2 regions of the Paenibacillus sp. JCM 18996 genome follow, and region 2 is predicted to be linked to the other one. Evidence: a T-box and tRNA genes for the amino acid it is inferred to sense, from the RefSeq annotation. Region 2 holds a T-box; the other holds one or more tRNA genes.
The links. A T-box is a leader RNA that pairs with one kind of tRNA and senses whether it is charged. The one in region 2 lies ahead of argS (arginine--tRNA ligase), so its partner is inferred to be a tRNA-Arg.
Positions count from the first base shown of each region.

Region 1: it has a tRNA-Arg gene. The T-box ahead of argS (arginine--tRNA ligase) is inferred to sense a tRNA for this amino acid. The anticodon was not compared.

Region 1 covers NZ_AP043884.1:2,026,207-2,037,278, reverse strand. The annotation lists gene ACZ5N7_RS10130 (ABC transporter ATP-binding protein) at 1-364, shown strand, start outside; gene ACZ5N7_RS10125 (ABC transporter ATP-binding protein) at 339-1,139, shown strand; gene ACZ5N7_RS10120 (MBL fold metallo-hydrolase) at 1,180-1,911, shown strand; tRNA gene ACZ5N7_RS10115 (tRNA-Gly) at 2,127-2,197, shown strand; tRNA gene ACZ5N7_RS10110 (tRNA-Arg) at 2,207-2,279, shown strand; gene ACZ5N7_RS10105 (aldo/keto reductase) at 2,765-3,745, shown strand; gene ACZ5N7_RS10100 (MerR family transcriptional regulator) at 3,819-4,214, shown strand; gene ACZ5N7_RS10095 (family 4 glycosyl hydrolase) at 4,383-4,700, shown strand; gene ACZ5N7_RS10090 (multidrug effflux MFS transporter) at 4,753-6,012, shown strand; gene ACZ5N7_RS10085 (2Fe-2S iron-sulfur cluster-binding protein) at 6,115-6,438, opposite strand; gene ACZ5N7_RS10080 (DUF2971 domain-containing protein) at 6,603-7,508, shown strand; gene ACZ5N7_RS10075 (hypothetical protein) at 7,635-8,354, shown strand; gene ACZ5N7_RS10070 (MFS transporter) at 8,748-10,076, opposite strand; gene ACZ5N7_RS10065 (hypothetical protein) at 10,267-10,431, opposite strand; gene ACZ5N7_RS10060 (hypothetical protein) at 10,906-11,072, opposite strand, start outside.
Region 2 covers NZ_AP043884.1:1,205,926-1,216,997, reverse strand. The annotation lists gene ACZ5N7_RS05960 (type IA DNA topoisomerase) at 1-1,340, shown strand, start outside; T-box leader at 1,795-2,060, shown strand; gene argS (arginine--tRNA ligase) at 2,273-3,985, shown strand; gene rocF (arginase) at 4,084-4,995, shown strand; gene larE (ATP-dependent sacrificial sulfur transferase LarE) at 5,277-6,101, shown strand; gene ACZ5N7_RS05940 (GDSL-type esterase/lipase family protein) at 6,275-6,916, shown strand; gene ACZ5N7_RS05935 (L,D-transpeptidase) at 6,990-7,328, opposite strand; gene ACZ5N7_RS05930 (hypothetical protein) at 7,383-7,697, opposite strand; gene ACZ5N7_RS05925 (N-acyl-D-glucosamine 2-epimerase) at 7,867-9,258, opposite strand; gene ACZ5N7_RS05920 (hypothetical protein) at 9,430-9,567, opposite strand; gene ACZ5N7_RS05915 (hypothetical protein) at 9,621-9,917, opposite strand; gene udk (uridine kinase) at 10,108-10,731, opposite strand; gene ACZ5N7_RS05905 (phosphonate ABC transporter ATP-binding protein) at 10,961-11,072, shown strand, end outside.

The DNA of each region.
Region 1 (11,072 bases), 820 kb from region 2:
CTGCGACGATATTACGGTCATGTACGCCGGCCGGATCGCAGAACAAGCTCCAGCGGCCAATATATTTTCATCGCCCGCGCATCCTTACACGGAAGCCCTTTTTCGGGCGACACCTTCACTGCACGATTCACTTGACGATTTGAGAGGTATTCCCGGCAGCGTACAGGCGCAGACTGCAGCCGGTCAAGGCTGCGTTTTTCATGAGCGGTGCGCGTACAGACAGGAGCGGTGCCTAGCCGTGGAGCCAAGCCCCGTGCCGGTTTCCTGTACCAAGGAAATGCTGCACAGGGCGGCATGCCATCATCCGTTAGTGCACTTTGAGAAGGGAGGCGGGGCAGATGCCAAACCATCAAAGTTTGCTTGAGGTGGAAGGTGTGGTTAAAAGCTACACGCACAAAAGATTATGGGGCAAAAAAGAGACTTTTACCGCAGTGGACCGAATCAGTTTTCATGTCGAACAAGGCACGACGATCGGCATCGTCGGAGAAAGCGGAAGCGGCAAGTCCACATTAGGAGAGCTTATTCTTGGTCTAAAGCAGCCTGAAGCGGGGAAAATTTATTATAAAGGAATCGACATTGCCGGGGCTAATTCGGAGCAACGGAGGCTTGTCAGGCGCGACATGCAGGTCATTTTCCAAAATTCCGTTGAAAGTCTCAACCCCCGGATGAATGTCGAGGAATTGATATCGGAACCGATGAAGATCCACCGGATGTATGCGTCCCGGGAAGTGCTGCGGAAGGAAACATATAAGCTTATGCGGGAAGTCGGATTGCCGGAAGAATTCGGGCATAGAAGACCGGCGGAATTAAGCGGAGGACAGTGCCAAAGAGTTGGCATAGCGAGGGCCTTGGGGCTGAAACCGAAGCTGCTTGTCTGCGATGAGATCGTATCCGCGCTGGATGTCTCCTTGCAGACGCAGGTGCTTTTGCTGTTAAAAGACCTTCAGCGCGAGTACGGGATCACCTGTTTATTTATATCACACGATCTGCATGTAGTGCGGTTGATCTGCGATTCTATTCTGGTCATGAACCAGGGTCAAATCGTGGACAGAGGCTCCGCGCGTTACATTTTTGAGGAGTCCGTCGTGCCTTATACGAGACGGCTGATTGAATCGATTCCGAAGCCCGTATTTAATTGAATATCGCTGGAGTAGTTATAGAAGTCAGGAGAAGAGCATAATGAACATAACAATTCTAGGCTGCTGGGGGGCATACCCTGAAGCCGGCGAAGCGACGGCAGGGCTGCTGCTCGAATCCGCAAACCGGCGTATTTTGCTGGACTGCGGAAGCGGAGTGCTCGCCCAATTATTTCGTCATACACAGATCGAAGACCTGGACGCCGTCGTTTTAACCCACTATCATGCGGATCATATAGCTGACTTGGGCTGCTTGCAGTATTCGGCTCTGATCGCGACCCAGCTCGGGAAAATGAGCCGTCCGCTTCCCATCTATGGGCACGACCAGTCCGGGCATTTCTTCAAACTTTCCTACGAATCCTATACGAAAGGGCACCTGATACAGGAGAAAGAAGATCTGGAAATAGCCGGTCTCAAGTTCCGCTTCCAGGGAACCGTTCATCCCGAGTACAACCTGGCGATCCGGATTGAATCGGAAGGGAAACATATGGTGTATACGGGGGATACGGCATTCGACGAAAGACTGGCGGATTTCGCTGCGGACTGCGACCTGCTCATCTGCGAATCAAGTCTGTACGACGGCCAGAATGGCGATAAAATCGGTCACTGCACTGCACCCGAAGCCGGGAAAATTGCTCAATTAGCCCGCGCGGGGAGGTTGATCCTTACACATCTGCCTCATTATGGCGACAGAGAATTGTTGGTTGAGCAAGCTTCCCGGACGTTTGCTGGGCCGGTCGAAATGGCAAGATCAGGTATGCGCATCACGCTTTAACCTTAAGGCACTGTCCTGAAATATAAGGATAGTGTTTTTTAATTCGAGGGATTTCCTTTTTTTCAACGAACTGCAACTAAATGGATAGCATAGACGTGATATGATAAATTAATTGTCCCCGGGTGATGTCAATGTACAACGTCATACGAGGGAAGCACTAGTTAGATGCTGTGGTTTTGAGCATGCCGTGTTAATTCCCACCATGGAAAAAGTGCGCGGATGTAGTTCAATGGCAGAACTCCAGCTTCCCAAGCTGGTGGCGTGGGTTCGATTCCCATCATCCGCTTAGTCATTTGTCTTAGTAGCTCAGCTGGATAGAGCAACGGCCTTCTAAACCGTGTATCAGGTTTCGAATCCCTTCTAGGACGTTTTCCCGTTAAAAATCTTGTCAGATCAACGTTTTTCGTATGTTGAATGTGACGATAGGCTAATAAAACAACAAGCGTTAGATTACGATTTGGACAATGCCTTCGGTTTGTTTTATAACGTTAAGAAAGCCGAAGGTATGCGTGAGCGAACGTTAGCAGACTACAAAGCACACTGGCGGTATTTCCGTTATTGGATTGACGCCTGTGCATCCCGGCATACAGCTACGCGAAATAACACCGATCATAGCGCGAGAATACGTTTTATACATGACGAACGGTCGCATTAAATACAAAGGAATCTCTAACCGCGAAAAATCAGGTGAATCGCTATTCGATAAATCACCGTAGCAAGATGAGGACGAATTTGAGGCCTTTACAGACGAACTATTTCGCTTGCTGCTAGAATCGCTTGACTTGGAGTTAACTCCAAGGAGTAAACTACATTTGAAGGAAATAATATCTATTGCAAAGTGAGGAACAATCAAATGGAATATGTGAAACTTGGGAATACCGGCTTGGATGTATCTCGGCTTTGTCTTGGCTGTATGAGCTTTGGTGTAGCAGAGCGGTGGGTTCATCCATGGGTACTTGATGAAGAGCGCAGTCGTCCTATTATTAAAAAAGCCCTTGAGCTTGGCATCAATTTTTTTGATACGGCGAATGTATATTCAGACGGAACAAGCGAGGAAATTGTTGGACGTGCTCTAAAGGATTATGCCAATCGTGATGAAATTGTCCTCGCGACAAAGGTTCATTTCCGTATGCATCAAGGTCCAAATGGTGCTGGTCTTTCCCGAAAGGCAATCATGAGTGAAATTGATAAGAGCCTGAAGAGACTGGGAACAGATTACGTAGACCTTTATCAAATCCATCGGTGGGATTACAATACTCCTATTGAAGAAACGATGGAAGCATTGCATGATGTTGTGAAGGCTGGGAAGGCGAGATACATTGGTGCTTCTGCCATGTACGCATGGCAGTTTCTGAAGGCGTTACATGTAGCTGAGAAAAATGGATGGACCCGGTTTGTATCGATGCAGAATCATTACAACCTCATATACCGTGAAGAGGAGAGGGAGATGCTGCCGCTTTGTAGGGAGGAAAAAATCGGAGTGATTCCATATAGCCCGCTCGCATCAGGAAGATTGACGCGTGATTGGTCGGAAACAACATATCGCTCCGAAACTGATCAAGTTCAGAAATCTAAATACGATGCGACTGCAAATACTGATCGGTTGATTGTGGAGCGCGTTGCAGCAATCGCAGAAAAACGTGGCGTTCCCCGAGCTCAAATCGCACTTGCCTGGTTGCTGCAGAAAGAACCAGTAACAGCTCCCATTATCGGTGCTACGAAAATGTCCAATCTCGAGGATGCGGTAGCTGCTCTTTCGATTACGTTAACACCAGAAGAAATTGTGTGGCTAGAAGAGCCATATGTTCCCCATCCGGTAATTGGTGCAGTTTGATATAAGAAACGACAAGAACGCCCTAACCATTTTCATGGGCGTTCTTGATCTGAAATTAGGAGGTGAAATCTGCATGTTGATCGCAGAAGTAAGTGAAAAATTTGATCTCTCACAGGATACACTCCGCTATTATGAACGCATCGGACTTATTCCACGGGTGAACCGCAATAAAAGCGGAATCAGGGATTACACGGAAGAAGACTGCAGGTGGGTCGAATATATCAAATGTATGCGAGGCGTAGGACTTCCTGTTGAACTTTTAATTGAGTATGTTGGGTTGTTTCAACAGGGGGATGAAACCATTGAGGCTAGAAAAGAACTCCTGATCAAACAGCGTAAGCAGCTCATAACAAGCATGGAAGCTATGAAGAAAGTGTTGGAACGCCTGGATTATAAAATTGCAAGATATGAACAGACATTAGTTGAAAAAGAAAAAACACTAAAAAGACCTGCAGGATTTGTTTTGTGAATTACAACGGGTTTGGGAACCATTCCTCGAGCCGTTCGGACAGGTACGGCGAGACGTTTGTCATTGTACCGGCCCTTGTGATTACGATTTCGGCTTTGATTGTCTTGAGCTTCTCGACCGGAAGTTTGGCGTGCTCATTTCGGCGGTTCTGTACGGTATTGCTCTGTTGTGGAAACTAACGCGATTTTCAGCCGTGACAGCATTAAACCGGTCGTTTCTGGCCAGCTGCCGCCTGAAATCAATAATCTCGTCCTGCGTCATGTGCTGAATCAAGAGACCACTTTGCAAGCGGCGCTGCGCACGGATAGGGATAAAGCTTCCCGCGCCTTCGTGAACGACCCGCTGGTAAGTTTGCCGCCCGCTGAGGCCAAAGAATTGTTTGATCAGATGCTGAATACACCAAAGCTTATCTGCCAGGATGGCCGTTGTGATCGCAGATTCTTTTTGAATAAAAAAGGAAATTTTCTGGGATTGACGAATAGTTAGTATAAGATAAAAACCTGCTGCCGAGTTTATACCAACTATACTAACAGATAGGATGCATAGGATGAACAGAATTCAAAACGAATTGACTGTCAAAATTGCAGCCCGTCCTGCAATAAGGTTACACAGGCTGTGGCTGGCTTTTGTGTTAGGGGCGCTGGCTGCTTTTGGTCCGCTGTCCATCGATATGTATCTGCCTTCCTTTCCGACGCTTTCCAAAACTTTACACGCCAGCACATCGCTTGTCCAGCTGAGCTTGACGGCCTGCCTGCTAGGGCTATCTATGGGACAGCTGCTGGCAGGTTCCGTAAGCGACGTTTACGGGAGGCGAAGGCCTCTGTTGGCAGGGCTCGCAGTCTATGCGGCAGCATCGCTGCTATGCGCATTCAGCCCTTCGATCTGGGCATTAATTGTGCTGCGGTTTATCCAGGGGATGGCCGGAGGCGCAGGGATCGTGATTTCCCGCGCAGTCGTCCGGGATTTATACTCCGGGCCGGAGCTGACGAAGTTCTTCACTCTTCTGATGCTTGTTAACGGCACGGCTCCGATTCTTGCGCCGATTGCAGGCGGACAGATTCTGCGGATAACCTCATGGCCGGGAGTTTTTCTGTTGTTGGCGGCTGTGGGCGTCGTCATGCTGCTGATCGTTTTTTTCGGTTTGCCTGAGACGCTAGTCGACGAACGCCGTTCCAAAGGCGGTATCAGGAACACTTTATTTACCTTTCGCAGGCTCGTCAGCGACCGCAGCTTTATGGGTTATGCCTTAGCCCAGGGACTTGTGTCTGCCGGCATATTCTCGTATGTGTCGGGATCGCCGTTCGTCATCCAGGATATTTTTGGGGCGTCCCCGCAAATGTTCAGTTTGTTTTTTGCGATCAACGGTTTCGGTATCATCGTCGCCGGACAAATCACCGGCAGATTGGCCGGGCGCATCAATGTGAGCAGGCTGCTTGTTTTCGGACTCGGCATAGCCGCTGTGGGAGGCGTTTCCACACTTGCCAGTATAATGACAGGAATGGGGCTGTTCGCCCTGATGCCTTCCTTGTTCCTGGTCGTATCCAGTATTGGGATCGTGGGCTCCACCAGCTTTACGCTAGCCATGCAAAAGGAGGAAAAATCGGCGGGCAGCGCTGCGGCCCTGCTGGGGTTAATCTCTTTCATCGCCGGCGGAATTGCAGCGCCTCTTGTCGGTCTGGGCGGCAGCCACACAGCGGTACCGATGGGGGTTATGATCGCCGCGTCGGATGTGGGAGCGGCACTTTGTTATTATTTCCTGGCCAGGCGCGGACAGAATGATTCCAAAGGCCTTAAATAAGCGGCCATAAAACGCTGAAGCTGCGATATTTTGAAGAAAACCGCGCTGCTTTCCTCCCGGAGGGGAAAAGGCAGCGCGGTTTTGTTGCCGGCAATCACTTGTTTAATCTTGAGGCCGCTTGCCCGGTTCCAGACCGGATCCGGATATAGTCATCACCGGCTTCACGGTCAGGTCGGTATGTATGCGGATCTGGCAGGAAAGACGGACGTTCGGCTCCGTTATCCCCTTCGTCTCGCGAATAGCCGCTTCCGCTTCACCCATTGGACCTGGGATCCCCTCCAGGATTTCCACTCTGCAAGTTGTGCATCTTGCGTTACCTCCGCAGCGGTGCAGCATATCCACCCCGTTGTCCTCCAGCGCAAGTACCAGTTTCTTGCCTTCCTCGGCTTGGAACGAGCCTTTTCCTTCTACTTTAATCGTTGGCATTTGCATTCCTCCTTTCTATTCTATTTTACCTGAAGTAAGCATTAAAAAACGAGGGCAAGTTAATGGAGGATGAAAATAAATTGATTACCTGGACCGCTGTAAGGATGTGCTTTTGATTCCGCCATGTTCCCGCCGGGTAATCATTTGTGCAAGGGGGAATTAAGATGAACGATTTGACTATCGAGCAGCTTAGAATTTTTATTCGTGAACGTCCCATGCCCATCCCCGAAAAGCCGGAACAGTACATGCTGTATCATTATACAAGCGTCGAAGGGCTGCTGGGCATTCTGGATAACTGCACGATATGGGTGACGAAGAGTGATTTTCTAAATGATTACTCGGAGCTCGTCTACCTTCGCCAGGTGTACGCAAACCTTCTGCTGCGATTGAAGTCGGAGAAGGATGAAATGTTCCGGTGCAAGCAGTTCTACGCTATACTGGCGGGGATTATGGAAACGATAGACAATCCGGGATGGCTGCAGGAGCAGGACCTCTTCGTGCTGTCGCTCACACATCATGCGGACTCGTATACCCTTTGGTCCAATTTCAGCGGCCACCACGGCTACAACATCCAATTCGACTATTCCAGCCTGCTTGAGGTGTGGCGGGAGGAGGGTTTCACGCCGCTGTGCATGGGCCGGATAGTTTATGACAAGCAGGAGCAGAGGAACATTTTATATCAAGACCTGAATGAAGTGTACCATACCTGGGAACAGGCGGATAAAGGCTGCAGCCATCTGAAAACGGCGGAAATCGTAAGGGAAGCCATTTTGGACCGCTGCAAGATGTATTCCATCTTTTTCAAAGACGAGTGTTTTACCGAGGAGAACGAATACCGCATAGTATTCACCGCGGAGCGCGATACCGTACGTTTCAGGCTCAGGAACGGAGCCATTATCCCTTATATCGAGATTCCGGCCGGGAGCCGGGAGTCCAACGCCATTTTCGACATCACCATTGGCCCGAAGCTGAACATAGACATCGCGGAGAAAGGCATGGTTTACTATCTGAAAACTAAAGGATATTCCGAAGCCAAGGTGAAGCGTTCCCGAATTCCTCTCAGGTATTGAGTTTGAATGCCGGTCATTTTGTAGCCAAAGTTTTAGTTTATATTCATCTTTCATTCATGTCGCTTTAAGAAACCTGGGTTATATTTCTAATTGTAAGGCAAACCCAAAGAAAAGGTGGAATAAAGCATGAATTCGATCAAAAAGAAAATCGTTGCAGGTACTATGGCAGCCGGAGTTATTTTGGGAGGCGGATGGGTTGGAGTGCTACATAACCAGGCTTATGCTGCGGAAAGCACAAACACAACGGCGGACGCTGCTTCTCCAAATAAGGCGGAGCACGGGAAACACAAAGGCTTTGGCCATGAAACTCATATGATTAAAGAAGCCGCAACTATCCTAGGCGTGGATGAGAAAACGGTCATAGACCAATTGAAGCAAGGCAAAACGCTGGCTCAAATCTCCCAGGACAAAGGTGTGAGCGAGGAAGTTCTCCTGCAAAAGCTGACTGAGGCCGAAAATCAATCGATTGATGCTGCAGTGGCTGCAGGCAAGATTACTCAAGCCCAGGCAGACAAGCATAAATCCGGATTGGCGGATCGATTGAAGAAAGAAGTCGAGAGCACCGTTAAACATGTCCATCATGAAAAAGGCCGTTTTGAGCCATTCGCCGACAGGGCAGTGTTATCGCAAATCCTCGGGGTCACCCAGCAGGAACTGGCTGCAGATTTAAAAGCAGGTAAATCTCTCTCCGAAATTGCGCAAGCAAAAGGGATCGAGAAGGATCAACTGGTCAGCAAAATCAAAGACAGCATGACGGACAAAATTTCGAAATTTGTAGACAAAAAGCATAAGGATGAAAAAAGAACGCCTGAAGCTGCCGACTCAGCCGCGACACCCGCAAACTAATAGCAATCCGTACACCAATTCAAATTCAGCAAACCAATACAAGAGCAAGAGCCCTGCAGACCGGCTGCAGGGCTCTTCGCCCATCGGGTTATATCGTGGAGGAACGATTCAGCTTCAGCTATGTTTCCCTGGCTTAACGGTTTGTGCACCCGCCGTGCAGCACCGTAACGCGCTCCGGGAGAAGTGTCGCATGGATAACCTTGCGGCGCTCGTTGGGATAAGTTAACGGGAAATCATGGATCTATTTGACTCATATCGCTAGAGGGGGCATTTACCTGGAAAACTTCCATCAAAATCAGAGGTTTTTCTAATTATAAAAAAGCTGTGCGGTAAAACCGGAGTGACGTGAATTTCTATTAACGAACACTCTGGTTTTTACTGTACAGCTCAAAGTCAAGAGGCAGCCGAATCCGTCTTATTATTGACCGATTTGCGCTGGATCCAGTTAAGGACGAGCGGGGACAGGATGACCAGGAAGCATAACGCGCCGAAGATCCGGGCGGCCCCTATCATTGACATGCACGCTTCGTAAGACACAGAGGAAAAAAGCCTCATGCCCACGAGGGGAGCAAAAATCGCCGAAATCTGAGAAAGCGTCGTATAAATCGCGATTGCCCGCTGCCGTCCCTGCTCCGGGACGATTTCCAGTAAACGGTTAAACATCGACTGCTGAAAGCCCGCCGTGGCGAACCCGCCGATAAAGTCATACACATAGACCCAATTCATATTCGGGGCGTAAATCCAGAAAATCGGGGTAAGCGCTAACATCAGGGCCGAACAGAACACGGTCCATTCCGTGCTTTTGCGGTCTGACAGCATGGCCCACGGGCGAAATCCAAGCAAAGAACCGATCGCTCCGGCAATCGTATCGATACTGATCATAGTATTGGTTGCGTGCAGCGTGTCGACTTTAATTTTTGTATAAATCGGCCAAGCCGCCTGCCATGCAAAGATATAGATCAAGGCGCTGACGCAGAATAAATAGTAGGCCACGCCTGCGTTCAGCTTGTATTTGCCGATAGCGCTGCGAAGCGCAAAACTGCCGTGGCCGCTCTCACGGCTGGCAGAGGCACCAGAGGCATGAGCGGCAGACTCCGCTGGCTGCCGCGGAGCGCTGTCGGGTTCCTCGCTTGGTATATGCAGCCTCATAAAATACCAGGTCTCCACCAAAGCTGCGATAAATCCGATGGTAAAAGCTGCCTGATAACCGTACGGATACGGAACCCGGTCAATCCCCCACCCCGCCACAAAAGCCACCAACATCCCGACAAGTCCCGTCCAGATATTGCGCTGTGCAAATACACGGTTGCGGTACTTGATGGGAATGATTTCACCCATCATCGACTGCCAGGCGACGGCAATGACCGTATTGGTGGCATTATACATGCCGACGAGCAGGATCAACGCCATCATCGCAGAAACATGGAGCAGAGGGACGAACACCAGTAAAAAGTAAAAGAAACGGGACAAAAGAATCATACCGGCAATGATCCTTTTTTGCTTCCGAAAACGGCTTATAATGACGGCGGCCGGCAGGGTAATAAGAATGGTCAGCAGCGCGGGTATCGAGGAAAGCAGCGCATAGTCATTGTTAGTGGCGCCCAATTGGGCGGCGAGCACTCCGATAAAGGGAGTGACGAAGTTAAAGCCGATGGCCCAGGCAATGCCGTTCCACAGATTATTTTGGATGTTGCCGCGCAGTACTCTGTATTCTGATTTCATGAGGTCACCTGGATCTCCGTGCAAAAGTTTGACATATCTCTCTCATTGTATCTCATCCGGGCCGGTCCATCCATTACAATTTTGTTTAAATGATGTCCAATTTTTGTATAGAAAGAGATTAGCTTTGTTAGCAAAAGGAGACAGGCAGCATTGAACCGGTTCTTGCACTGAACAAGTTTAAATAGAAGAATTAGCGAAGGCGGGCAAGCCGCGGTGAATCAAGCGACAAAGGCCTCGGCTGCGTTCGGATAACGAGACGAAGCTTGGAAAATTGGCCGCCCGCAGCACCTTCAAGCAAGCGCCTGCAGAACCTCGAAGCGGCGCCAGCAAACATTGCAGCCAGCGTTCGCAGCATGTCATAGCCACCGCTCGGAGCCCCTTCAAGCTGCCACTCGCAGAACCTCCTAGCTCTAGCAGCCGCCCGCAAGCGATAGCGTACATTTTTTCCGCTATTCTCAAGTTATGCTACATATCGACTAAAATAGCGGAATCTAGTTCCGCTATTTTATGTGAATTGGTTTTTTTACGCTTTTTACCCGAAATATCGAGATATAAAGGAACCGCGTTCTGCTAATTTTGGGAAATTTCCGGGAAATAGAGCTTTAGCGGAAAAAAATTCCATTATGCTGATGCGCTGTATCGGACAACTGGCGAGAATTGGCATGGTTGCCTTGCTCTCGCAGTCGAGTCCGCATTAGTCAAAGGAAAGTCCATCCTAAACTTGAAATCACTTCGAATATAGCTGTCGTCAAGCACCCAAAGCACACGGCAGTTCTCACGGCGCCCGCTGCGGCAGTTATGGCACAACCCTATTCCGATTATAGAAGGTTTAACGTCCGCTCTGCTTTCGTTTTCCGATTTCCTCCGTCACCACGAAAGCCAGCTCGTCGTTGTCATAGAGCGATAAAACGCTGAGCAGCGTTTCATCCGGGACTTCGCCGGCTTCCTCTTCAGGTACGGTCAAGTCGACAGCCTGCTGCAGGGCGGGGCTTGCCG
Region 2 (11,072 bases):
ATGAAAGCTGGTTGCCGGGCGCGCAGCGGAGCCTTGTGCATAAAAACAATAAACATATCTGCAATCCGGCGAAAGTGGAAGATCACCACGCCATTCTTCCTACGCATAAAAGGGCGGGTTCGCTGAATCCGGACGAGCAGAAAATTTACGATCTGGTTGTCAAAAGGTTTCTTGCCCAGTTCTATCCGGCCGCGGAGTACAAAGTCCACACGGTCATGACGGAAGCGGCGGGCGAACTGTTCAAGACAACAGTGAAGGAATTGCTGCAATTGGGCTGGAAGGCAATCTATGCCGACGATAAGAAAGAGAAGCGTGGCGGCAAAGGGAAAAGCGGCGAAGCTTCTGACGAGGATAAAAGCGGGGCGTCCGAACCGGAGGCGGAAGAGGAACGCGATACGCCGTTTCAGCTGGACGCCGCGCAGCCTGTGCTGTGTGCGGACGCGGAAGCGAAGCAGCGGGATACGCAGCCTCCGAAGCCGTACACCGAGGGCACGCTGCTGAAGGCGATGGAAAGCGCCGGCAAGCAGATCGAGGACGAGGAGCTGCGGGAGGCGATGAAGGAATCGGGGCTGGGCACGCCGGCCACGCGCGCCGCGACGATCGAACGGCTGAAGCAGGTGGGCTATATCGAGATGCAGGGCAAGCGGATCCGGGTGACGGCCAAAGGCCGCACAGCCGTGGAACTGATCCGCGCAGCCGGCATCGAGCTGCTCACCTCGCCCGAGATGACGGGCCGCTGGGAGCGGCGCTTGAACGAGATTGCCAAGGGCGTGGCGACGGACACAGGGTTTATCGACAACGTGAAGCGATTCACGGTGCAGATTGTGGACAAGGTCCGCAGGCAGGCGAGGGTGCAGTTTGCGGCGGAGGGGGCCGTCGCCGCGGGCGGGCGCAAGGGGCGCGGCACGGGCCGCGCCCCGAGAGGCACCGTCGCCGCGAAAGGCGGCGGTGCCTCCAGCGCCGAAGGCGCTGGAGCGCGCGCGAGCCGTGCGAGCCGCGGCGCCGCCGGGGCCGCAGGCCCGGCGGCAGCGGGCACGGGCTCGCCGGCGGAGCGGCGGGCTGCGCCTGCGGCGGTAGCGGCGTGCCCGCGCGAGGGGTGCGGCGGCCGCATTTTTATGGGCCGCAAGGGGTACGGCTGCAGCGAGTATAAGCAGGGCTGCGGCTTCGTGATCTGGAAGTCGAGCCTGGGCAAGACGCTGAGCGACTCGATGGTGAAGTCGCTGATTGAGAAGGGCAGGACGAATAAGCTGAAATTCAGCACCCAGTCGGGGGAACCTTTTGAAGCCAGAATCGTGCTGGCCGACAGAAACACCGGCGCATTGGAGCTGGAAAGAGGATGACCATGGTCTTGGAGACATTATTTCCGTAGGCTGGTGCGTAAGATGGTTGGTGAACTGGAATGAAGATGGGCGCCGTTGTATTTTGTGCAGTCAACAACCCTATATTTTTCGGAAAATCGCCAGCCGATTGTATTTCATACAATGGAATACGGTAAATCCATGTGATTTGGCTCGATTTTGAGAAAAGTATTGTACTTTGCAACGAAACCTCTGACAGCGTTCCGAGTACATTCATCAATTGCACAAATTACAATCGAGCGAGACTAACCCTGTCTCGAGAAGTCCATTGAGGAAGCTTCTGTCGCCAAGCTTCCCAACACGTGTCTCTCCCGGCGCGCGTTGTGGCGTTGCATGGCGGGTGGTCAGACCCCAAGTTACTATTTGCCACTGCCGATGAAGTATAAAAACCTCTTGATTTTTCCGAATCCAGCTGGTAAGATGATAAAAATCATATCTACAATCGATGAATAGGACAGTAATCACTGCAGATAGTCGCAGCGAGCCGGGTGGGTGGAAGCCGGTACGGAAGCGGTGATGAACGGGCCTTGGAGATTGCCTCCGGAACGGGAGAATCGGACCTCATAACGCCTCGCGCTTTGAACATCCGACCCAAGTAGGAAGGCACGGATACTCCGTTAACGTAACTGAGGGGTGCGGACGCCGCAGAGGCAGCCGTGCACTAAGAGTGGTACCGCGGGAACAACAGCTCTCGTCTCTTTATGGAGACGGGGCTTTTTTTTACGTATTTTCTGCGTTACAAAACATCAGAATTCGCAAAGCGATCCATCAACCCCTGAACCGCTGCAGCTCGTCCAGATCGAAATTCACTTTCTGTTCTGTACCAGGAAAACCTGCCTTTTAAGTCGCGATCGAGCATCCATGGAATGCCTACAACAAAGGTTTTCATATCAAAAAACAAAGGAGGAAATCAAATGCTGCTCAAGAAAGCCGCACAAGCGCTGCAGCCTTATTTGCAAGTGCCAGAGGAACAAATTCTGGATTGGCTGGAAATTCCGCGAAGCTCGGAGCTGGGGGACGCCGCTCTGCCTTGTTTCCACCTTGGCAAACAATGGAGAAAGTCGCCTCAGGCTATCGCCCATGAGTTCGCTGGCCAGCTGAAAGCCTTGCCGAACACTCATGGTATAACGTGCAGCGCAGCGGGTCCTTATCTCAATCTCTCTTTTGACCGCAGCGTGTACGGCAAGCTTTTACTCACAGAGATACTGCAGACCGGCTTCGGACAGTCGCAATCGGGGCAGGGGGCCAGGGTGATAATCGACATGTCGTCCCCCAATATCGCCAAACCTTTTGGCATCGGGCACCTTCGCTCCACGGTCATAGGCAACGCACTGTACCGCTTGTACAAGGAAACCGGATCCGAGCCGGTGAGGGTCAATCATCTGGGAGATTGGGGCACCCAGTTCGGCAAAATGATCGCAGCCTACAAACATTGGGGTACACCGGAAACGCTGGAGCACAATTCCATAAAAGCCTGTCTCGACCTGTATGTGAAATTCCACGAGGAAGCCGAACACCGGCCCGAATTGGAGGATGAAGCCCGCGAATGGTTCCGTAAGCTGGAGCAGGGCGATGAGGAAACCGTACGCTTGTGGAGCAAGTTCATCCAAATCAGCATGAAGGAATTCAAACGAATGTACGAGAAGCTCGGCGTTTCTTTTGATTACACGCTGGGAGAGAGCTTTTACAATGATAAAATGGCCGAGGTCGTGGCTTTGCTGCGGGAAAAAAGATTGCTCGAACTGAGTGAAGGCGCCTACGTCGTCAGGCTGGATGAACGCAATCTGCCGCCCTGTTTAATCCTCAAGTCTAATGGAACTACGATTTACCCTGCCAGAGATTTGGCAACGGCGCTGTACCGCCACCGGGAGATGAAAGGTGATCGTTTGCTGTATGTCGTGGGTATGGAGCAGACGCTTCATTTTGAGCAGGTATTTGCCGTGCTTGAGAAAGCGGGCTTTGACTGGGCGGAAAGCTGTGAGCATATCGGTTTCGGGTTGATGCGTTTTGAAGGAAAAAAGATGTCCACACGCAAAGGAAAGATTGTAGTGCTCGAAGAGGTACTTGACGAAGCGGTGGGTAGAGCCCTGCAAATTATTGAGCATAAAAATCCGGACCTCCCTGACAAACAGCGCGTGGCTGAACAAATCGGAGTGGGGGCCGTCATTTTCGGGGATTTAAAACACAACCGTTTGAACGAAGTGGATTTTTCACTGGAGGAAGCTCTGAATTTTGATGGTGAAACGGGGCCTTATGTGCAGTATGCTTTCGCCCGGACGCAGAGTATCCTGCATAAATCCGGCATGGAAGCTTCCCTGCTAACCGGCAGCTCGGTTTCCGGGCTAAACGGTATTTACCTTGAAAGCGCCCAGGCGTGGCAGCTGCTCAAAGAGCTGGCGGACTATCCGTCCGTGGTCCTGAAAGCGGTTGAGAAGAATGAACCTTCCCTGCTGGCCAGATATTTGATCCACTCCGCCCAAACCTTTAACCGTTTTTATCATCAAGAACGCATACTGGCAAGCGATGAAGAGGAGAAAGCGGCGAAGGTCATTCTGACTTATGCAGCGGGATGTATTTTACAAAAGGGGCTTCATCTTCTGGGAATTCACACTCCCTCACAGATCTGACAGGCGCGCGTTCGCCGGCATGGCTTGAGACAGCCGTTCTACTCTCCACCCGACTGTAGTAGGTATGAGGTAAAACTATGCTGCAGGGGAGAGGGAATATGAGCTTGTCCAAGAATCAATCCGTCGCGATTATCGGGGTGCCTATGGATTTGGGAGCTGACCGAAGAGGAGTGGATATGGGCCCCAGCGCGATCCGGTATGCCGGGCTTGAGTCCAGACTGGAGCAGTTAGGATGGAAGGTGTCGGACATCGGAGATTTAATTGTAAAAAGATCGAAGCATGCCGCGTCCCCCTATGCGAATTTAAAATATTTGCAGGAGATTGCCAGAGTGAATCAAGAGCTGCGGGATACAGTGGCGAACGTTATGCATAGCGGACATTTTCCCTTGATCCTCGGAGGGGACCACAGCATTGCGATAGGAAGCCTGGCTGGAGTAGGCCGCCACGTAAAGCGGGTCGGCGTGATCTGGTTTGATGCGCACGGAGATGTAAATACACCGGATACGTCACCCTCCGGCAATATCCATGGAATGCCGCTGGCGGCAGCGCTCGGGTACGGCCATCCGGCTCTTACTTCCATTGCGGGGGCCAGCTCCGCTGTTCAACCTGAGCATACGGTTTTGATTGGCACCAGGTCCTTGGACGACGGTGAAAAAGTGTTTTTGAAGCATGTGGGCATCACCGTCTTTACCATGCATGAGCTTGACCGTCTGGGAATGAGCAGGGTAATGGAAATGGCGATAGATATCGCTTCCAATGATACGGATGGAGTGCACCTCAGCCTGGATCTTGACGGACTTGACCCTAATAACGCGCCGGGAGTTGGGACACCGGTTCCGGGAGGAATCACCTTCCGCGAGAGCCACCTTGCGTTGGAGCTGCTTTCGTCTGCAGGTTGTGTCGTCAGTGCCGAATTCGTTGAAGTGAATCCGCTGCTAGATCACCGCAATCAAACTGCCGATACGGCGGTGGCGCTGATTGGCTCTCTTCTGGGCGATAAAATTATGTAGCGTGGTGCGGATTGGCTCTCTTCTGGGCAATAAAATGATTTAACGTCGATTTAGGGCTAATTCAAGGGAGGAAACTTGAAGTTTATATCGAATTGTTAGAATAATGCCGATTATTCCCGTGTGAATATGCGCTGGCAACGCGCGGTTGTCCCGGTACGCGTTGCTGCACTTCAAGCGGCTGCAGCCGTCCAAGACTATCAATTAATAACATGAATAATTAACGGAATGAATCGTGAAAGTTCCGTAAACCCACTTTGAGTTGTACTGGAGGTACATACACGATGGCCAATGTTATGCAACAGAAGTATGAACAACTCGGAGAAGTTTTACGCTCGATGGAGCAAGTAGTGGTAGCTTTTTCCGGCGGTGTAGACAGCGCTTTCTTGTTGAAGGCGGCACTGGATTTTCTTGGAGAAGACCGTGTGCTTGCCATAACGGCGGACTCCGAGACCTACCCTGTTAGAGAAAGGGAGGAAGCGATCGCGCTCGCCAAGGAGCTGGGAAGCAGGCATGAAGTTATTCACACCAGCGAGCTGGCAATCCCCGGCTACGCAGAGAATCCGACAAACCGCTGCTATTTTTGCAAAAATTCCTTGTTCGAGCATCTGATCCCTATCGCCAAAGAGAGAGGTATCGAGCACGTCATCTTTGGCGCCATAGCGGATGATTTGGGAGACCATCGCCCGGGCCTGCTCGCGGCGCATGAGAAAGGCGTAAGAGCGCCGCTGATGGAAGTCGGGATCAAGAAATCGGAAATCCGGCATATGTCGCGTGAATTCGGCCTGCGTACATGGGATAAGCCGTCCTTTGCTTGTTTGTCCTCGCGTATTCCTTACGGAGAAGCGATTACGGCACAGAAGCTCTCGATGATTGACCAAGCAGAGGATTTCCTGATTCAGCTGGGATTCCGGCAGGTGCGTGTCCGGCAGCATGAGCTTATGGCCCGGATTGAGGTTCCTGCGGAACAACTGATGGAAGCGGTCAACGTCGCCGGAACCATCTCGGCCAAATTGAAGGAAATCGGATACGCTTATGTAACACTTGACCTGCAGGGCTACCGTTCCGGCAGCATGAACGAGGTGCTCGCGGCCTCTGCTACGAGTTGATCGGCGGTTCCGCGCTACACCGCCAAGGCTTGTGCAAATTGTACCTTCCATGTAGATATATTACGCCTGCTTCTTTGTAAAGAAAAATGCCCGTTTCGCTGTTTTTCCTGGCTCTGTTCCGCAACAAACGGAATAAGATAAAGTATCGGGCAGGAGCGAAAGGGGCATAGGCGATGGGAAAAGAGGCTTTACATTACACAGCTTTGGGCGATTCCTTGACGGTAGGTTACGGGGCGGCTCCGGGTTTTGGGTTTGTACCGATCTATGCCAATTTAACGGAGCAAAGCCTGCAATCCAAAGTCAATATTTTTAACGCGGGCACGACAGGAGCCGGTTCGGAAGAGATTCTTTCTCAAATAAAACGGGAATCATCCGTGAGAGCTCATATTGTGGCCTCAGATCTGATAACGATTACAGCGGGCGGGAATGACCTGATTGAGGCGGGAAAGAGTTTCTTTATGAATAGGGACACCCGGGTATTAACGTCAGCTTTGAACCGATTCCAAGCAAATTATTCGGAGATTGTGGCCCAGTTAAAGGAATTAAAAAAAGGGCGGAAAAGCCGCCATATGGTCAGATTGATCAATCTGTACAACCCGCTTGTCGGAATAAACGAGGCGGAAATCTGGATCAAGAGGTTCAATAAACCGCTGCTGCAGTTCAGAGACCGGAACATTCAGGTCGTAAACATCTACGACGCCTTCGCAGGCCATGAAGTACGGCTGCTATCCGAAGACGGGATTCATCCCAATGCGGCGGGTTACAAAGCGATTGCCAAAAGACTGCAGCAGACCGGCTATGCTCCGCTCGTGTAGCCAATGTGCCGCCTGGTTCCGCGACTCATGGTTCGTTGCGCATAGAGTCCGCTATGGATCGATATTCCCCGGGTCATATGCGGATAGTGACTGGCGTGCCGACGGGAACCAAGTGAGCGAGCTCAATCACATCATCGTTGTACATGCGGATGCAGCCTTTGGATACCTCATGTCCGATGGACTCCGGTTGATTGGTCCCGTGTATACCATATCCCTGTTTGGAAAGCCCCATCCAGTAGGCGCCATAAGGACCGCCTGGATTCGGGGCTTTATTGATGATCGTAAAATGTCCGACCGGCGTCTTCGTAACAATTCGCCCGATTCCGACAGGATAAGATTTCACCCACCGGTCTCCATCGTACAAATGGAGCTTTCGTTCCGACGTGACTACATAGATACGATAATTAGCCATACAAAAATCACCCCAAGACAGCATATGCCCGGGGACAATAAACGTAACCTTACATTAACGAACTTGCTTAGGCTGCCTGGTCGCAGTTTCCAGTCCCTGTATCTCCTGAAGCGCCTGGACCAATTCATTACGCAGCGGTGCCGATTGCTGATCGTGGACGGGGTCCTGCGCCAGCAGCTGATTCTGTGCCTCCTCTACACGGTGGAGGGCGAACTCCAGCTGGTCTCTTGCAACTCGCATTTCATTCGGATCCGCGTTATGCTGCGCCTCCAGTACTGCCTGTTGAGCCTGCTTCGCTGATTCGATGGCCTCTTGAGCGTTCTCAAAAGCGTGCGTTAAAAACTGCTGATGCTGGTTCGGTTCAACCATGATGAAACCTCCTGTCGTTAAATTGCGTGAGTAAGAAAGGAAACGGCATTTGTTAAGTTGCACCAAATAAATCAATTTCATTCTTGACTGGATCAGGCTTCATTTCCTGGGTAAGCGCGCAAAACGAGCGAATGAATGAAATTTCGACAAATTATTCAGACAATTGCGACTATTTTACTTCTTCTTTGACAGCATTCACCTGTACACGGCAGGGACGTACCGCTTTCTTCGCCTTCCTTGCAGGATAGAACCATAAATCAGGCGTATCCGTGATATAACGAAGCTCGGCGATGAATGACTCGGCAGGTAAATGGTCCGACTTCAGTTCCAGCAGGTTGCCATCGACTCTGACCGCGTTCAGCCGGAGGGGGATTCGCTTCCCATTCACGATATATGACACGCATTGCATTCGTTTGCCGTCCAAAATGCGAATCCGTTTATTGAAGGATATTAATACCACCCCACGAGAACCGCATCTTTCGGCTTGAACGGGCCGAGGCTTCTCGGCCACAATGCCCTTACTCAAATGATACTCATAAGCCGTCCAAGTCGAGTATCCTGATCTCCAGGCGGTGTCGGTAAAGCGATCCAGCCACCGCTTGCTGCGCATCATCTTCTTCGAGGAACCGCTGTCGGTTTGAACCCCGATGGGGATTTCAGGATGGGATCGGCGGATCTCTTCAACGAACGGCCTGTACTCTTCGACATACCCAGCTGGCAAAAAGGGATCCATCCAATCCGGCCAATGGGTTTGAAGAAAATGGATGTCGGGAGAGACTTCCTTTATCATCGCCGCCGACTCCAATCCTTGTTCCTCCCGCAGCTTATCCACAGCCTCAGTCCCGCCCCGCACGGCTAACGACCAAGTGGCCACCCCGATTCCCGGTCTGGCCTGGCGCACTCCACCTTCACCGTTGAATATCTCATTAATGAAGCCGTTCACCGCGTTTACCCTGAACTCCACCCAGAGCCGATACCGCTCGCTGTCACGCAGATAATAGGAGGCCGAGGAAGGGTCGCGAAAATCCGGTATCTCCACTCCGTACAGCCGTTTAAAGGCATTCTTCGCATTTGTGCCGATATCTCCGTACACTCCCGATTTAAGGCCGTTCCACTCGGGCAAGTAGGGTTCGGCTATCTCCAAGCCGTCAAACGGGTATTCCCGCACCAATCGGCTTAATGCTTCCTTCTTCCATTGCTTGTAGTCGACGCTATGCGGAGAGAGCCTGCAGTACCCATCGTTAACGTCCTTAAGCAATTCCATGCGCCAAGCAGGCCATTCCTTCGGCAGGGGGTCCGTGCTGTAGGTGCCGTTGCCGAGCACCATCGCCCATACGATTATGCCTTTGGCATGAAGTGCATCGATCAGCTTGGCATTCACACGTTTCTCGGAAACGACAAAATAGTGGACAATGCCAAATCCGGAGACAGCCAATTCGTCGGCGATGCTGGCTTCGGAACGGTTCAGGTAGTAAGGGAAGGTGGGATCAATCTGTATGGAGGCGCCGCTCCAAAGCCTTGAACGGTCACCGCGTTGTTGCCGTGAAATGTAGACTCGCATCCTGACCTCCTCCAATCTGGTTCGTATACTTATACCTGACATGTATGTACTTCAGCAGAAGAATATTAATCATTTACCCGCCGGTACGGTGACTAAAAAGATGGAAAAAGCCGGCCCGCTGCCTTAATCATAGTCGACAAGGGGCAGGCTGGCTTTCGCCGCTGTCAAACGTCAGGATTCATTCTTCGGCAATTCATTCAAGGAAGCTGGAGCTTCTTCGGCTTTCCTGGAATTCAATGTAGTGTATTGTTCGGCGAATCTTGCGCGGTTCTGCTGATTTTCCTTCTTCCCGCTCTTGTTGATCGGCATCGGTCTTCACCTCCATGGTAGTATGATTCGAAGACGGGACTGCCGCTATTCGTTCACGCGGGCTGCAGCAGCTTCTCCTTCAGCGAAGTCTTGATCAGATCGATCCTGCAGCGGATATAAAAATCCAGTGGAGCTCCTGAAAGCTCGCTGGGCAGAACCTCTTTGTCCGAATCGTTATCTATTATAAGAACGGATCCGTTCCCGTAAAATTTGAAGGTATAATCAACGTATCCGAAGGGAGCATTATCCAGCATCTCGTGAATTTGCTCGCTCCCCATATGGTCACTGGCCGAAAGAGCCTTCTGATACCAATAATCCCGTTCGATGAACCGATAATTCTTGCACCGCATAATGTTTGTCCCTCCCGAAACTTGTAATTGAAATATCAGAACATTTGTTTGTATACCCAGTATACCAAACATATATTCGTATGGCAATTAAAAAATTTACAAAAAAAACCTCTTTAAGAAATTTTTCTTAAAGAGGCAGATGCAATAAACTACCGTTCCACTCTATATCAATATCCCGGTGATCTGACGTCTAACCCGGGAAGGAGCCGGTCAAATATCTTTCCGTCATAATGGTAAGCAGCTGAACCCCGATTTCATTATGGGCTCCTTCAGGTATGATGATGTCCGCGTATTTTTTGGAAGGCTCAATGAATGCGTCGTGCATGGGTTTGACGGTTTTGAGATACTGGTCGTAGATCGACTGGATGGTCCGTCCCCGTTCATGGATATCACGCAGCACGCGGCGCAGGATCCGCACATCATTGTCGGTGTCGACGAACACTTTAATGTCGAGCATGTTCCGGACGGTTTCTTCCGACAGGACATGCAGCCCCTCGATAATGACTACCTGGGTGGGTTCTACCACAACCGTTTTCCCGGACCTGCCGTGGATGGCAAAATCGTAAAGCGGCGTCTCCACCGCGCGGCCCTGCTTTAACTGTTCGAGCTGGCTGAGCAGCAGCTCGTGGTCAAACGCCAAGGGATGGTCGTAATTGATAGTTTCCCGCTCGCTCATCGGCAGGTGGGAATGGTCCAAATAATAATTGTCCTGCGAGATCAGCGCCGCATTCTCCGGACCCAGATTCGTGATAACTTGGCGGGCGACGGAGGTTTTCCCCGATCCCGTCCCGCCGGCAATTCCTATTGATAGCATATATTGCGCTGCCTCCCGAACAGAGTATAGTCACAAGTCAAGCTTGCCATTTTTGTATTTTAACACACTCCTCCCCCATGTAAAAATGAGATCCCTGTCCGCGCGGCGATTCCCTGATTCAGTGTTGGATTTTTTATACCGGAGCGGCCATGACCTTTTTACCCAAAATAAGCTATAATAGATTCACCATCATCTGCATCGGTTCGAGCCAAGGGGGAGAAGCATAGGTATGATCATTGTGAGGAATTTGACAAAAGAAATCGTAAACGGTCCCACCGTCCTGCATAGAATGAGTTTTCAGGTGGACCAAGGCGATTTGGTCGCCCTTGTCGGCGCAAGCG